Regions from separate parts of the Bradyrhizobium sp. NBAIM01 genome, predicted to be linked through region 1. Evidence: predicted binding sites of a transcription regulator. Region 1 holds the regulator's gene; the other holds the start of a gene.
What was found. The regulator LexA, encoded in region 1, represses DNA repair genes until DNA is damaged. The targets are predictions, from matches to a motif close to TGTTCNNNNTGTGTTCNG.

Region 2: a site for LexA is predicted at 5,385-5,402, ahead of ruvC (crossover junction endodeoxyribonuclease RuvC). Genes of this name have one in related genera too.

What each region holds. Positions count from the first base shown of each region.
Region 1 covers NZ_JADYVU010000006.1:206,647-213,872, reverse strand. The annotation lists gene I6F31_RS21330 (HAD family phosphatase) at 1-418, shown strand, start outside; gene I6F31_RS21325 (hypothetical protein) at 577-780, shown strand; gene glp (gephyrin-like molybdotransferase Glp) at 1,002-2,210, shown strand; gene lexA (transcriptional repressor LexA) at 2,387-3,088, shown strand; gene I6F31_RS21310 (hypothetical protein) at 3,474-3,908, shown strand; gene I6F31_RS21305 (GAF domain-containing protein) at 4,126-5,067, shown strand; gene I6F31_RS21300 (ComEC/Rec2 family competence protein) at 5,074-7,226, opposite strand, start outside.
Region 2 covers NZ_JADYVU010000002.1:163,877-171,102, reverse strand. The annotation lists gene I6F31_RS07160 (DSD1 family PLP-dependent enzyme) at 1-749, opposite strand, end outside; gene I6F31_RS07155 (methyl-accepting chemotaxis protein) at 1,032-2,456, opposite strand; gene I6F31_RS07150 (methyl-accepting chemotaxis protein) at 2,597-4,345, opposite strand; gene I6F31_RS07145 (YebC/PmpR family DNA-binding transcriptional regulator) at 4,562-5,308, shown strand; gene ruvC (crossover junction endodeoxyribonuclease RuvC) at 5,433-5,960, shown strand; gene ruvA (Holliday junction branch migration protein RuvA) at 5,957-6,574, shown strand; gene I6F31_RS07130 (hypothetical protein) at 6,571-7,035, shown strand; gene ruvB (Holliday junction branch migration DNA helicase RuvB) at 7,032-7,226, shown strand, end outside.

The DNA.
Region 1 (7,226 bases):
GCTGCGGTCCTCGCTCGGGATCGGCATCTCGGATGCGCAATTCCTGGAAGGCTGGAACGCGATTTTCGCCGGCGAGATGCCTGATATCGCCGAGCTGCTGCCGCGCGCGGCGAAGCAGATGCCGCTCTACGCCTTCTCCAACACCAATCGGCCGCACGTCGACCATTTCTCGAAGGAATATGCCGGTCTGCTCGGCCATTTCCGCGAGCTGTATCTGTCCTCCAGCATCGGCCTGCGCAAACCGGATGCCGAGGCCTTCGACCATGTCGTGGCGGCGATCGGCGTGCCGGCCGAGCGCATCGTGTTCTTCGACGACCTCGCCGAGAACATCGAGGGAGCACGGGCGCGCGGCTTGACCGCCGTGCATGTCACCTCGCCGCGTGATGTCGGGAACGCATTGAAAGCACTGGGGATCTGAGCCGCGGGAAAGCCCGGAGCGCGCTCACTTGCCGGAACAAAAACTGCTGAAAATGTGGAACCTGATCACTTTGTGCATTTTTATACAGAGTTCCGGGAACGGAATACCACCCTTCGGACTCATGAGTCCGTTGGGACTTCTACATTGGACTGATCGACGTGCTGGGCAAGACCTATCTCACCAAGCAAGCCTCTCTCCTGCTCGAATTCGCCAGAACCACCTCGGATTCTGACCTCTCCGCCAAGCTGATCAGCAAGGCCGCCGACCTAAAATCCCAGGCGGACCCGCTGCCGGACAAGGATCAGGGTCCCAAGCCGCCCGACGTCGCGGACATCAGTCCGGGCGATCCGACGGGGCGTTGAACGATGTTGGCCGTGGCGCTCGTCATTCTCGTCCTTGCCATGGCAATCCTCGTTCCGGTCTGTCTCGCCTTCCGCATCATGCCGCGGCGGAGTTGAGCCGACCTCCTCCACCCCCTGCGACCATGCAGGATAGATCATCCCGCGTGCTGCTTTGCCTCACGGCTGCACTCGGCTAGAACTCTCGCCGCCCATTGACTGATGTGCTCAGCAGGAGTTCGCCCGTGGCCCTGATGCCGGTTTCTGACGCGCTCGCCGCGGTGTTGGCCGGCGTCGAGCCGCTGGCTGAACAGATGGTTTGCCTCGACGAGGCCTACCATCGTGTGCTCGCCGGCGATGTCGCGGCACGGCGCACGCAGCCGCCGGAGGCGATGTCGGCGATGGACGGCTATGCCGTGCGCACGGCCGACGCGGCCATCGATTCCAGGCTGACCGTCGTCGGCGAGGTCGCGGCGGGTCGGCCGTTCGCGGGAAGCGTCGGCCCCGGCGAAGCCGTGCGGATCTTCACCGGCGGCGTCGTTCCCGACGGCGCCGATGCCGTCGTGATCCAGGAGGACACGGCTGCCGACGGCAAGCATGTCACGATCAAGGAAGCCGCCATTTTCGGCCGGCACATCCGCCCTGCAGGCGTCGACTTCCGCGAAGGCGACGTGCTGCTGCGCAAGGGAATCCGCCTCACCGAGCGCGATCTCGCCCTCGCCGCCGGAATGAATCATCCGCATCTCGCCATCATCCGCCGCCCGAGGGTTGCCGTTCTCGCCACCGGCGACGAGCTCGTGATGCCGGGCACCACGCCTGGTCGCGGCCAGATCGTCTATTCCAACGGCTATGCCCTGCATGCGCTCGCCCGCAGCGAGGGCGCCGAGACCATCGACCTCGGAATTGCCGCCGATACACTGGAGGCGACGTCCGCCGGCATCCGCCGCGCGCGCGAGAGCGGCGCCGACATCCTGATCACGACCGGCGGTGCCTCGGTCGGCGACCACGACCTGGTCCAGCAGGCGCTCAAGGGCGAAGGCATCGCGATGGCGTTCTGGAAGATCGCGATCCGGCCGGGCAAGCCGATGATGCACGGTCGGATAGGCGCGATGCGCGTGATTGGCCTGCCCGGCAATCCCGTGTCGTCCTACGTGTGCGCCTTCCTGTTCATGGTCCCCTTGATTCGCGCCCTGTCGGGCCGTTCAGCGATTCATCATCGGCGCGAGCGCGCCGTGCTGGGCTGCGATCTCGCCGCCAACGACCAGCGCGAGGACTATCTGCGTGCGCGGCTGGAGGAGCGCGACGACGGCACGCGCGTCGCCCTTCCGGTCAGCCATCAGGACTCCTCCCTTCTTGCGAATCTCGCTGCGGCACAGGTACTTCTGGTGCGCGCACCGTTCGCGCCGAAGGCCGAGGCCGGCACGCCTTGCGAGGTGCTCCGGCTGCCCGTCTGAGCCGCCCAGCCACACGCATTCCGCGAGCTTGGCCGCGTTCACCATAAATTAAGCAGTTGCGGAACACATATCGAACATATAGTGTCCGTTCATGATTTGTTTCGAGGATGTAGCGGCTTAGTGCCGGCTTCATCGTGTCGGAATCGAACGACATCAACCGGGGGACTTTGGTCGAGATGTTGACGCGCAAACAATACGAGCTTCTGCGGTTCATCAGCGAACGTCTGAAGGAAAGCGGCGTGCCGCCGTCCTTCGACGAGATGAAGGATGCGCTCGACCTGCGCTCGAAGTCAGGCATCCATCGCCTGATCACTGCGCTCGAGGAGCGCGGCTTCATTCGCCGCCTGCCCAACCGCGCCCGTGCCATCGAGGTGATCAAGCTGCCCGAGCTCCAGGCCGCCGCCGGCAATCGCCGTGGCTTCACCCCGAGCGTGATCGAGGGCAATCTCGGCAAGGTGCGCGCGAGCTCCAGCCCGCCCGCGGACGAGGGCGAGCGCCCCGTCGCGGTGCCCGTGATGGGCCGCATCGCCGCCGGCACGCCGATCGAGGCGCTGCAGACCCGCAGCCATACCATCAGCGTGCCGCCGGACATGCTCGGCTCGGGCGAGCACTACGCGCTCGAAGTGCGCGGCGATTCGATGGTCGAGGCCGGCATCCTCGACGGCGACATGGCGCTGATCCAGCGCAACGAGACCGCAAATACCGGCGACATCGTGGTGGCATTGATCGACGACGAGGAGGCCACGCTCAAGCGCTTCCGCCGCCGCGGCGCCTCGATCGCGCTCGAGCCCGCCAATGCCGCCTACGAGGTCCGCATTCTTCCGCCGAACCGCGTGAAGATCCAGGGCAAGCTGATCGGGCTTTACCGGAAGTACTGATACGGGAAACATCAAGCGCCGCGCGCGTTTCGATCGGCATCGGCGATCCAGGATCGGAGCGGATACTTGTCCGCTCCGGCTGGACGGTTTCTCTGGTTCTGCGCCGGCTGTCCGGTCCATCTTCCCGCGCGACATTCCCCCGCGCAGGCGCGCAGCCATTTCTGCTTCGCCGGTAGAGTTGTGCCGGCAGTGCTGATAGCTCCGGCCGAATGCAAGGACGCGAGGTTTGTTCCTATCGAATCCGGGAAAGATAATGTGATCGCGCGCTGCGGACGCGAGCCGCAGATTTGCCCATAACCGAGCAGAGCGTTGTATGCTTCCACTCTGATAGAGGCCTGCGCCTCGAAAGAGACGCGGGTCGCTATCCCAGCATGAGGAGCACCCGATGTGTGACTACAGCCTGCATGCCGTCGCGACGCGCCCCGCCGAAGTCGGCGAGACGATCGTCACGACAACCTTCCGCGGCACCTCGACGCGCGGTTTCGCTTCCGAAGCCGATCCCTCCGTCGCGGTCTGTCTGCTGCCGGGGACGGAGCTCGCTTTCGCCGACAACGTCCGCTACGACAACCGCTGGATCTGGACGCGCACCGTGAACTCTCGCGTCGGCAAGTTCGGCAAGATCGACCCGCACATTCCCGATCGCCATCATGACGCGATCGAATTCCCCGACGGCAAATACGTGCTGGTGACGCAGCTCGTCGAAGGCCAGCGCGCGACCGTGCTGCAATTGCCGGTGACGCAGCCAGCCCCCGAGCGCGAGCACAAGCCGCAGATCGTCGCCGACACGCGGCCCACGATCACGCGCCTGCCGATCGGCTGACGCCCTTCGGCCGACAGGCCGAGCCCGGGATTGAAATTGCCGTCGCCGGCTGAGGCCGGCGAGCCCGGTGAGTTTGTGTTTCAGGACATTCGATCGGCGAGCCCACCGCCGCGCCTCGTCGTCGCACGAAGTTTGGGCCGTGCTGCCCGCATTTTGAACGTCCGCTCCGCAGCCAAATGACCGATGCTGTCGTGGTTTGAGGCGGCGGACACGCTCGATGAAGACCTTCATTCGCGTCGTTGAACTTTGGGTACCCGACCGGACGCGCATGCGGCTGGAATTCGGCGGCGGCCTCTACGACGATGGGCTGTCCGCGTTCAAAGCCGTCAGCGAAGAGCTGCACTTCGGATATGACGAGGGACTTCCCGGCAAGGCCTGGGCCTGTGGCCACCCCGTCATCCTCACGAAATTCGCCAACTCCTATTTCAAGCGGACCGATCAGGCCGCTGCGGCCGGCCTCACCTGCGGCGTGGCGGTGCCGGTGTTCGCGGGCGAATTCCTGCAAGCCGTGCTGGTGCTGTTCTGCGGCGACGACGAGGCGCATGTCGGCGCGATCGAACTCTGGCACAACGATCCTGATCTCTCGCATGAGATGGGGCTCGTCGATGGCTATTACGGCACCGCGGACATGTTCGAATTCAACTCCCGCCACACCAGATTTCCGCGCGGCTTCGGCCTGCCCGGACGCACCTGGAAGGCGGGCCTGCCGCTGATCATCAAGGACTTGCACGACGCCAAGAGCTTCCTGCGCTGGGAGGACGCCGCCAAGGTCGGGATCAATCTCGGCGTCGGCGTGCCCTACCGAACCGGTACCGACCAGACCTGGGTTCTGACATTCCTCTCCGCGCAGGCAACGCCGATTGCACGACGCTTCGAGATCTGGGTCCCGAACGAGGACCGTTCGGCGCTGGTCTTTCGCGCCGGCGATTGCAGCGCGCAGACCGACCTCGCCGCACGCTATGCGGCGCAGTCCATCGCCAGGGGCGAAGGCAGCATCGGCGGCGCCTGGGCCACCGGCATGCCCGCGCTCAACGACGATCTCACCTCTGACGGCTCGATCGCCGGCTCCGAAGCCTGCGCAGCCGGGCTGAGCCGAATGGTGGCCCTGCCGGTTATCGGCAACGGAAGGCTTGACGCCGTGCTGGCCTGGTATTTGTGATCCGCGTCAATCGTCGGCCTGCAAGTCGGCCTCCGATGGCGTTGCGTCCCGGTTGCGGGGCACGGCCGCCTTCGGCACGAGGCTGCCGTCGAAATCTCCCTCGCCGGCGCCGGCCGGCAGCCAGGGACGGCTTGCTCCCCTCGTCCTCACCGCCTGCACCGAAAAGCCCTCGCCGCGTCTCGTCAGAGCCAGTGCGCCCTGACTGGCAAGACGCGCCCGATCGACCACCATCGCCGCGCAATCGGGTGGCGCAGGCCGCGCCGTCACCACCAGCGCGGAGCGGCTGCAATCATCGGCCAGCGCGTCGATACGCGTCGCCAACGCGATCAGTCGTCCGTCCGCGAGCGGCGCCACGCAGCCGGACTCGTCACACGACACCCCGCTCGCCAACGAGGCGTTGCCGGCATCGCGCGGATCGGCATCGGCAGCCAACCACTCCTTCAGCAGGAAGCTGTCCTTGCTGGCGCGGATCACCTGCAAGCGCCCATCCCCGCCCCGGACCGCGACGCTCGCGCCATCCCCGGCAATCAGGATATCGGGCTGCCGCACCGACAGTCCCCAGAGGATCGCTGCCAGCAGCACCAGGGCGCCGGACCAGCGCAAGGGCGTGCGCAACAGGCCCATCACGATGAGCCCGAGGCTCGCTGCGATCAGCGGCGCGATCCCGAAGGCGGGAATGCGGCCGACGGCGCCCGGCAGGGCCGCCACCCAGCGCGCGACCAGGACCATCCACTCGATGCCGATCCCCATCAACCACCAGAACACGCCGTCGAGCCCGAAGGGCGCCGCGAGCAGCCCCAACAGCCCGGCCGGCATCACCAGCGCCGAGACCACCGGCATGGCGCCGAGATTGGCGAGCACGCCGTATGGGGTCACGCGATGGAAGTGGAAGGCGGCGTATGGCGTGGTCGCGAGCCCCGCGATCAGCGAGGCCAGGAACAGCATCGCGATCTCCCGGCCGCCCCACAACGCGATCCGCGCAGTCGCGGAATGATCGGGCGATGCGAGCAGGTTCGGCATGCCGATCTGCACCAGCGCCACCAGCCCGAGCGTTGCCGCAAACGACATCTGGAAGCTTGGATGCACCAACGCCTCCGGCGCGACCGCAAGCACGATCAGCGCGGCAACCGCCAGCGTGCGGAAGGTGATGGCGCGGCGGTCGACCATCACTGCGATCAGCACCACCGCCGTCATGAAGAACGATCTTTGCGTCGCAACCTCCGCGCCCGACAGCAACAGGTAGAACGCGGCCGCGACCAGCGCCGCGGCGGCCGACCATTTCTTGATGGCAGAGCCGGCCGCCAGCCCCGGGATCAAGGCCAGCAGCGCGCGCACCGCGAAGAAGACGACGCCGGCGACGACCGCCATGTGATAGCCGGAGATCGACAGCACATGGCCGAGTCCCGAGACGAACATGGCATCGTTCACGGGCGCGGTGATCGCATCGCGCCGCCCCGTGAGCAGCGCCGTCGCAATCGCGCGGTTGTCGCCTTCGAGCGTTGCGCGGATGCGCGCGTCGATCGCGTCGCGCAGGCCCTGCATGAAGGCGGCATAGCGCAGCCGCAGGCCGCCGCCATCCGGCGGTGTGGACGCCGTGATCGCGCCCATCACGAAGCCGGAGGCGCCGATGCCCTGGAAGAACATGTCGCGCGAGAAATCATAGCTGCCGGGGCGCACCGGCGAGATCGGCGGCATCAGCCGCGCCTTCAATTGCACGAAGCTGCCGACCTCCGGCGCCGTGCCCTTGCGCACCGAGAGGCGGACGCGCTCGAGCTTGACGTCGCTGCGCTGCGCCTCCATCGCGCTGACGCGCAGCACGAAGCGATCGGTGCGCTCGCGGATGTCGCGCGCTTCCACGAAGCCCGACAGCGACACCGAATAGAGCGGTTTTGCCAAAACGGTGTGCGCGATACGCGCGGTCTTCCAGGTCGCCACGGCAAAACCAGCCGCGACCGCCGCGAGCATGATGGCGGGCGCAAACAGCCGGCTCCGCCGGAGCAGCACCGCGCCGAGCATCAGCGCGATGGCTGTGGCGGCAACCACCCACAGCACCGGCTCATGATCGGCGGCGAAATAAAGCGCAATGCCGCCGCCGAAGGCGACCGGCACCCACGGCAACAGCCGGCCAGGCCCGGCCTCGCCCCGAGCCCATTGGCGCA
Region 2 (7,226 bases), on a different contig from region 1:
TCGGCGTCCATGAAGATATAGGAGCCCGCCTGCAATTCGTTCCAGATGCCGCTCGCGCCTTCGAGCTCGAATGTGCCGGTTCCCGCACCTCCAATCGTCCGGCACTGAAAGCCCGCGTCCTTGAGGACGCGCAGTGTCTCCGCGGTCGCGTTCGCGGCACCGGCGATGGCAGCGCGCCGCTCCTCCGGCGTGCGCAAATGCTGGGCAGAGCCGTGATAGGCCTGCAAGCCGCCGAACGATAGGAAGCGTGAAGCCGCCACCTGCCGCGCCAGGGTGGCCGCCGCCGGCCCCGGCCTGACGCCGCAGCGACCGGCGCCGACGTCGATTTCGACCAGGACTTCGATTTGCGATCCTGCCCGCTCCGCGGCGTGCGACAGTTGCTCGACCATGATCGCATCGTCCACGCAAACGCTGATGCGTGCGTGGCGAGCGAGGCCTGCGAGCCGTTCCAGCTTCCGCAGGCCCACCACCTCATTGCTGACGAGCACGTCACTCACCCCGCCCGCAACCAGGATCTCGGCCTCGGCGACCTTCTGGCAGCAGATGCCGATTGCGCCGCGCGCTATCTGCTTGGCCGCAATGATCGGTGATTTGTGGGTCTTCGCATGCGGACGCAAGCGAACGCCGAGCTTGCTCACCGCCGCCGCCATCGTGTCGAGATTGCGCTCGAAGGCGTCGAGGTCGATGATCAGCGCCGGTGTATCGATCTCGGAAAACGGCGCGCCGATTTGGGCGGGTGGACAGGACATCGAAAAGCCCGCTTGCTGTGTTCGGGTTCGCGCGGATGCGCGGCGGCATTTCTACGGCAACGTCGGCCGCCGCACCAGTGCAGTCGGCTTCTGTGCTCGGCGGACGGCGGGGAGAACCGCACGCCTCTCACAATTTCGGAATAATAGCATTTTGCCCCTGTTTTGCCCGACGAGTCAACGCGCGCCGGGGCCCGCCGGCGTAAGCCATTGATTCCGCACACCCCGGCTACTGTGCATGGGGTTGTTTTTTAGGTTTTGAGTCAAAGGCCTTAGCGCCGCCCGTCAGCCCTGCCGCAATCCCATCCGGAAGGCGCCCCAGTGCTTGCCGCGGATCATGATCGGCGAGGACAGGTCCTTCATCAGCACGAACTGCCCGCCGCCCATGTCGCGGCGATAGGTTTGCAGCAGGAAGGGTTTTGTGTTGGCCGCGACCTTCTTCACTGCGCGGTCGGTGAACAGGCGGCGGTTGCGGCAATTGGCGTTGTTCCAGACCGGGTCCTTGCCCTGCGGCAGGCGGTAGTTCGGATTGTGGGTCGGAAGGTAGCCGCCTTTGGCCCAGGCGACGCAGAACACGATGCGCGGATCGGAGTTCTGGATCGGGTCCTGGATCGCGGGCAGCACGCGGTCGGTGAACTCGACGTAGTTGGTCAGGTACTGCTTCGGATCGGTGCCTGATATCTCGCGGTAGGTCTCGTCCATGAGCTGGTCGAGCGTGATCTCGCCGCGGTCGATCGCAGCTTCGAACTCGGCCGAGATCCGCTTCGCGGTGTCGACGACGATGCGGATCAGCGGCGCGTCCGACGTCTCCACGCCGCTGTCGGCGATCAGCGCGATCAGGCCTTCGGAGACGTCGAGCAGCTTTGCTACCCGCTCGTCGGCGCTTCGGAGGTCGCGCGAGGAGAGGTCGACGCCCTTGGCGAGCTCGTTGAGCTCGCTGATCACGGTGTCGCAGTGGCCGAGATTGGAGGTCGCCGCGCGCGCGACGCCGTCGATCTCGGCTTCGACCGAGGCGAAGCCCTGCTGGACCCGCGAGATGATGCCGGAGATCGCTTGCGCGCCTTCGCCGGCGGTCTTGGCGCGCTGCGAGGCGTCGCTGCTCTCGCCGATCAGGCCTTCGATCTGGCCGTCGAGATCGCGCACGGTGTCGGAGATCTCATGCGTGGCCTGGCGCGTGGCCTCCGCGAGGCTCTTGACCTCGCTTGCGACCACCGCGAAGCCGCGGCCGGCAGTGCCGGCGCGCGCCGCCTCGATGGTGGCGTTGAGCGCGAGCAGATTGGTCTGCTTGGCGATCGCCTCGATCGAGCCGGAGACCTTCGCCACCTGCGCCAGCGCCGCGCCGACCGCGGACAGGCGTGCCTCGATCCGCTCCACCGCGGCGACGAGCTCGGAGATGTGGCTGACCGCGGTGTCGACGGCGCCGCGCGACTGCGCGATCTCGCCGACCGCGGCCGACGTCGTGGTTTGCACCGCCTGCGAGGCATTGGCGATGTCGTGGTTGGCCGAGACCATCGTCTCGGCCGTCTTCTGCAAATGGTGAAACCGTTCCGACTGGCTCGCGACGCGGTTGGCGACGTCCTGGACGTTGCCGGCGATGTCGGCGAGCTCGACGCCGAGACCGCCGATGCGGTCGGCGAGCTGGTCGATCAGGCGTTCGGCCAGCGTCCGGTTGGAGGCAGTGTCCAATACGGCAAGTTGTGCAGAGGACATGTACGGGCTCTCTCCAGTCGGAGCCGTTGATCGGCTCCTTGGCGGCATTCCGATTCCAGATCCGACCTTAGAGGATGATTCGCGCCCGGCGTCTTGCCCAGGAGTGCAGGTGCGTGCAGGTGCGTGCACGCGCGGGAGCGCTACAGCTTGTAGGCCGTGCGGAAGCCGCCCCAGTGCCGGCCCTGCACGCGGATCGGGACGTCGATCTCCCGCATCATCACCGTGTTCCCGTTGCCCATGTCGCGCGCATAGCTCTGGACCAGGTACGATCGCAGGTTGCGCGCGGCGGCCAGCCCCGCCGGATCGTTGAAGAGGCGCCGGTTGCGGCAGTTGGCCGTGTTCCAGGCGACATCGCCCGGCCGCTGCGGGTGCGAATAGATCTTGTTGTGCACCGGCAAGAAGCCGTTGCGGTCGACCATGGCGCAGAATGCCATCCGCGGCTCCCGCGCCAGGAAGGACTCCTGGAACGGCGGCAGGGCGCGGTCGGCCCAGTCGAGATATTTGGTGCGGTATTGCTGCGGATTGGTGCCGGCGATTTCCAAATAGTCCGTGTCGAAGAGGTCGTCGAGCTTGACCTCGCCGCGCGCAACCGCCTTCTCGAATATCTGCGTCAGCGCATTGCCGGCTTCCATGGCACGGGTGACGAACTCGGTGTTCTCCTCATGGATCGACCAGAGCTTGTCCTCGATCTTCTCGTTGAGAGCGGCGGTGGCGCCGACGAATTGCGCGCGGGCGCCGGCCTTGGATTGCTCGATCACGCGCAGGCGGCAGGCGCCGATGTCCTCTAAGCTGCCTTCGATCGTCGCTTGCGTTGCCAGCCGGCTTGCGTCCGCGCCGCCGATCAGCACGCCTTCCATCGCGATTTCATAGACCGGCATCACGGCGCGCGCGGTTTCGAATTTGAGGTGGCAGGGCAGCCGCTCGGTCTTGCGGCGGTCGTCGTGCTCGCTCTGGCGCAGCAGCACCGCGCAGCGCGATTTCAGCTTCTGGGCGAAGGTGGTGACGGCCTTGCCGGCGCTGGCGACGCTCTCGCCATGGGTCTCGGCCGCCTTGGTCGCCGCGTCGATCTCGGCCGCGCTCTCGCCGACCGAGATGATGAACTCCGAGGCGCTGGCGGCATTGCCGGAGACTTCGCTGGTCGTGGCATTCTGCTCGGCGACCGCGCCGTTGACGGTGTCGAACACCGGACGGATCGCCTCGATCGCCTGCGAGATGCGGTGCACGGCGTCCGCCGAACCGGCGGCGTCGCGCTGCAATGCGTCGATCTTCTTCGTGATCTCCTCGGTCGCACTCTGGGTCTGCACCGCGAGCGCCTTGACCTCGGTGGCAACGACGGCAAAGCCTTTTCCGGCTGCGCCCGCGCGCGCGGCCTCGATCGTCGAGTTGAGCGCGAGCAGCGTGGTCTGCCGCGCGATCTGCGCGATCAAATTGACGACGTTGCCGATGGCGGCGGAGGATTCGCGCAGGCGGTCGACATTGGCGCGGGCTTCCTGCGCGGCGGCGCTGGCCTCGTCGGCGAGCTTGCCGGCCGCGCGAACCTGTGCGCCGATGCCTTGCGCGGACTGGGTGAACTTGTCGGCGGCATGGGCGAAGGTGGAGGCGGTGGATTGCGCCGCGTTGGTCCGGCCGGTCAGGGCGTCGGTGCGGTCGCGAATGGCAGCGAGGGTCGCCGCGGTCGCCTCGGCGCCGCCAGCCACCGAATTGGCGGCGCGCTCAAGCTGGCGGATCATGGCGCCGAGCTCGAGTTCCAGCAATTCCAGGATTTCCCGGGCCGAATCACTTTCGGCGGTCGGGGCGGGTGCGGCAGGAGCCGCCGGCTGCGCAGCCTCCGGGGCTGCCGCGGGCGCGGCCGTGTCCGGCAGACGCTTCCGAAATAATCCGAACGCCATCGGGTCTCTCTTGTCGGGGGACGGTCGGGCGCTATTTTCGCACTCCGGAATGAAATCAGGGTTAACGGTGCCCATCTAGGCAGGCGCCGTTACGGCGGCTACCTTTACAGTGCTACCTCAGGCGCAGCCGAGCCCTTTGATTCCGGTGGGTTGGCGGCCTATAAGGCCGCGCTTCCCACGCTCATCTTTGGCTGACGATTTCTCAAGAGACCACGCATGGCCGGACATTCCCAATTCAAGAACATCATGCACCGCAAGGGGCGGCAGGATGCCCAGAAGTCGAAACTGTTCGGCAAGCTGGCGCGGGAAATCACCGTCGCTGCCAAGCTGGGCACCCCCGACCCCGCCATGAACCCGCGCCTGCGCGCCGCCGTGATCGCTGCGCGCCAGGAGAACATGCCGAAGGACAATATCGAGCGCGCCATCAAGAAGGCGCTCGGCAGCGACGGCGAGAACTATGACGAGATCCGCTACGAGGGCTACGGCCCCGGCGGCGTCGCCGTCATCGTCGAGGCACTGACCGACAATCGCAACCGCGCCGCCTCCGACATCCGCTCCTTCTTCACCAAGTCCGGCGGCAATCTCGGCGAAACCGGCTCAGTCTCCTTCATGTTCGACCGCACCGGCATCATCGAATACGACCGCAGCGTCGCCTCGGACGATGCGGTGCTGGATGCCGCAATCGAAGCCGGCGCCGACGACGTCGTGTCCGGCGAGAGCGGCCACGAGATCTACGCCTCCACCGAAAGCTATCGCGACGTCGCCAAGGCGCTGGAAGCCAAGTTCGGCGAGCCGCGCAAGGCTGCGCTGATCTGGAAGCCGCAGAACACGGTTGCGGTCGACGACGAGACCGGCGAGAAGCTCCTGAAGCTGATGGACCTGCTCAACGAGCACGACGACGTCCAGAACGTCTACGCCAATTTCGAGGTGTCGGACGCGCTTGTTGCGAAGATGGGCGGATAGGCCGCTCTCGTGTCCCGGACGCGCTGCAGCGTGAAACGCTGCGGCGCTGGGCCGGGACCCATTCCCCTGTTACTTCCGTTCTGTTTCTGTTTCGCATCCCGCAGCCAGCCGCTATCACTGGCGCATGACCGCGCTCCCGATTCGTGGCCCCGTTCGCATCATCGGCATCGACCCCGGCCTGCGCCGCACCGGCTGGGGCGTGATCGAGGCCGAGGGCAATCGCTTGGCCTACGTCGCCTGCGGCTCGGTGGAACCGCCGGACGATTTGCCGCTGGCGAGCCGCCTGCTCGCGATCCATGAGGGGCTCGCTTCCGTCTTGTCCGATCACCGGCCGGTGGAAGCGGCGGTGGAGCAGACCTTCGTCAACAAGGACGGCGTTGCGACGCTGAAGCTCGGCCAGGCCCGCGGCGTCGCCATGCTGGCGCCGGCAATGTTCGGCATCTCTGTCGCCGAATACGCGCCGAACCAGGTCAAGAAGACGGTGGTCGGCGCCGGCCACGCCGACAAGCAACAGATCGCGATGATGCTGAAGATCCTGCTGCCGAAGGCCGAGCCGCCGTCCGCGGACGCAGCCGACGCGCTCGCCATCGCCATCACCCACGCCCATCACCGCCAGAGCACCGCTCTCAGGCTGAAGGTGGTGGGGATATGATCGGCAAGCTCAAGGGCTTGATCGATTCCTACGGCGAGGATTTCGTCATCCTCGACGTTGGCGGCGTCGGCTATCAGGTACATTGCTCCTCGCGCACCTTGCAGCATCTGCCCTCGCCGGGTGAGGCCGCTGTGCTGTCGATCGAGACCTATGTCCGCGAGGACCAGATCAAGCTGTTCGGCTTCCGCACCGATCAGGAGCGCGAATGGTTTCGCCTGCTCCAGACCGTGCAGGGCGTCGGCGCCAAGGTCGCGCTGGCCGTGCTCGGCACGCTGTCGCCGGCCGATCTCGCCAATGCCATCGCGCTGCGCGACAAGGCCGCGGTGGCGCGAACGCCCGGTGTCGGCCCGAAGGTCGCCGAGCGGATCGTCACCGAATTGAAGGACAAGGCGCCGGCCTTTGCCAATGTCGATCCCGCCGTCGTGCATCTCGCCGGCGCCGTCGACGACCAGCGCGCGCCGCGCCCCGTCGCGGATGCGATCTCTGCGCTGGTCAATCTCGGCTACGGCCAGCCGCAGGCCGCCGCGGCGATTGCATCGGCCTCGCGCAGCGCGGGTGAGGGCGCCGAGACGGCGCAGCTGATTCGATTGGGTTTGAAGGAACTGGCCAAGTGAACAACGGCCAGCGCCTCTCCGAGTGGGGTCAAGGTGCGGCACGCCAGCATTTGCGGCGCCTCGGCCGTATGTTCGTCGTCGTCTTCTGCGGAACACTTTTTGCCGGGTATCTTGCAATGCTGGCGTTCTCGGCATCAGGTTGTTTTCTTAGTCGTGTCATTCGATGCTTTTCGGTCTCGCGCGACCTGATCGGGTTCAGCTGGTTTGCCGTGAAAGGCTTGTTCTTGCCTGCGGCCGTTGTGGCCTTGATGGTTGCAATCTTCCTGCAAATCCGAGGCTCCGTTGTCTGGTGGGACGTTCTCGTTGCAAGCTTGCTTTCGGCGCTGGTGATTGGCTCTGTTGGAAGAGCACTGAGTGAACCGGCTGAGGCATTTGTCTTGCTTGTGGTAAGTTTGATCTTCTTTGCAGGTGCTCAAGCTGCCCTTCTTATCGACAAGCGACTGTGCAGGACTTCCGCATGACCACTCCCCCCCGCATGGTCTCGCCGGAGCGCCGCAGCGACGATGTCGGCGACACCGCGCTGCGGCCGCAATCGCTGTCCGACTTCGTCGGTCAGGCGCAGGCGCGCAAGAATCTCTCGATCTTCATCGAAGCGGCGCGCAAGCGCGGCGAGGCGCTGGATCACGTGCTGTTCGTCGGTCCCCCCGGCCTC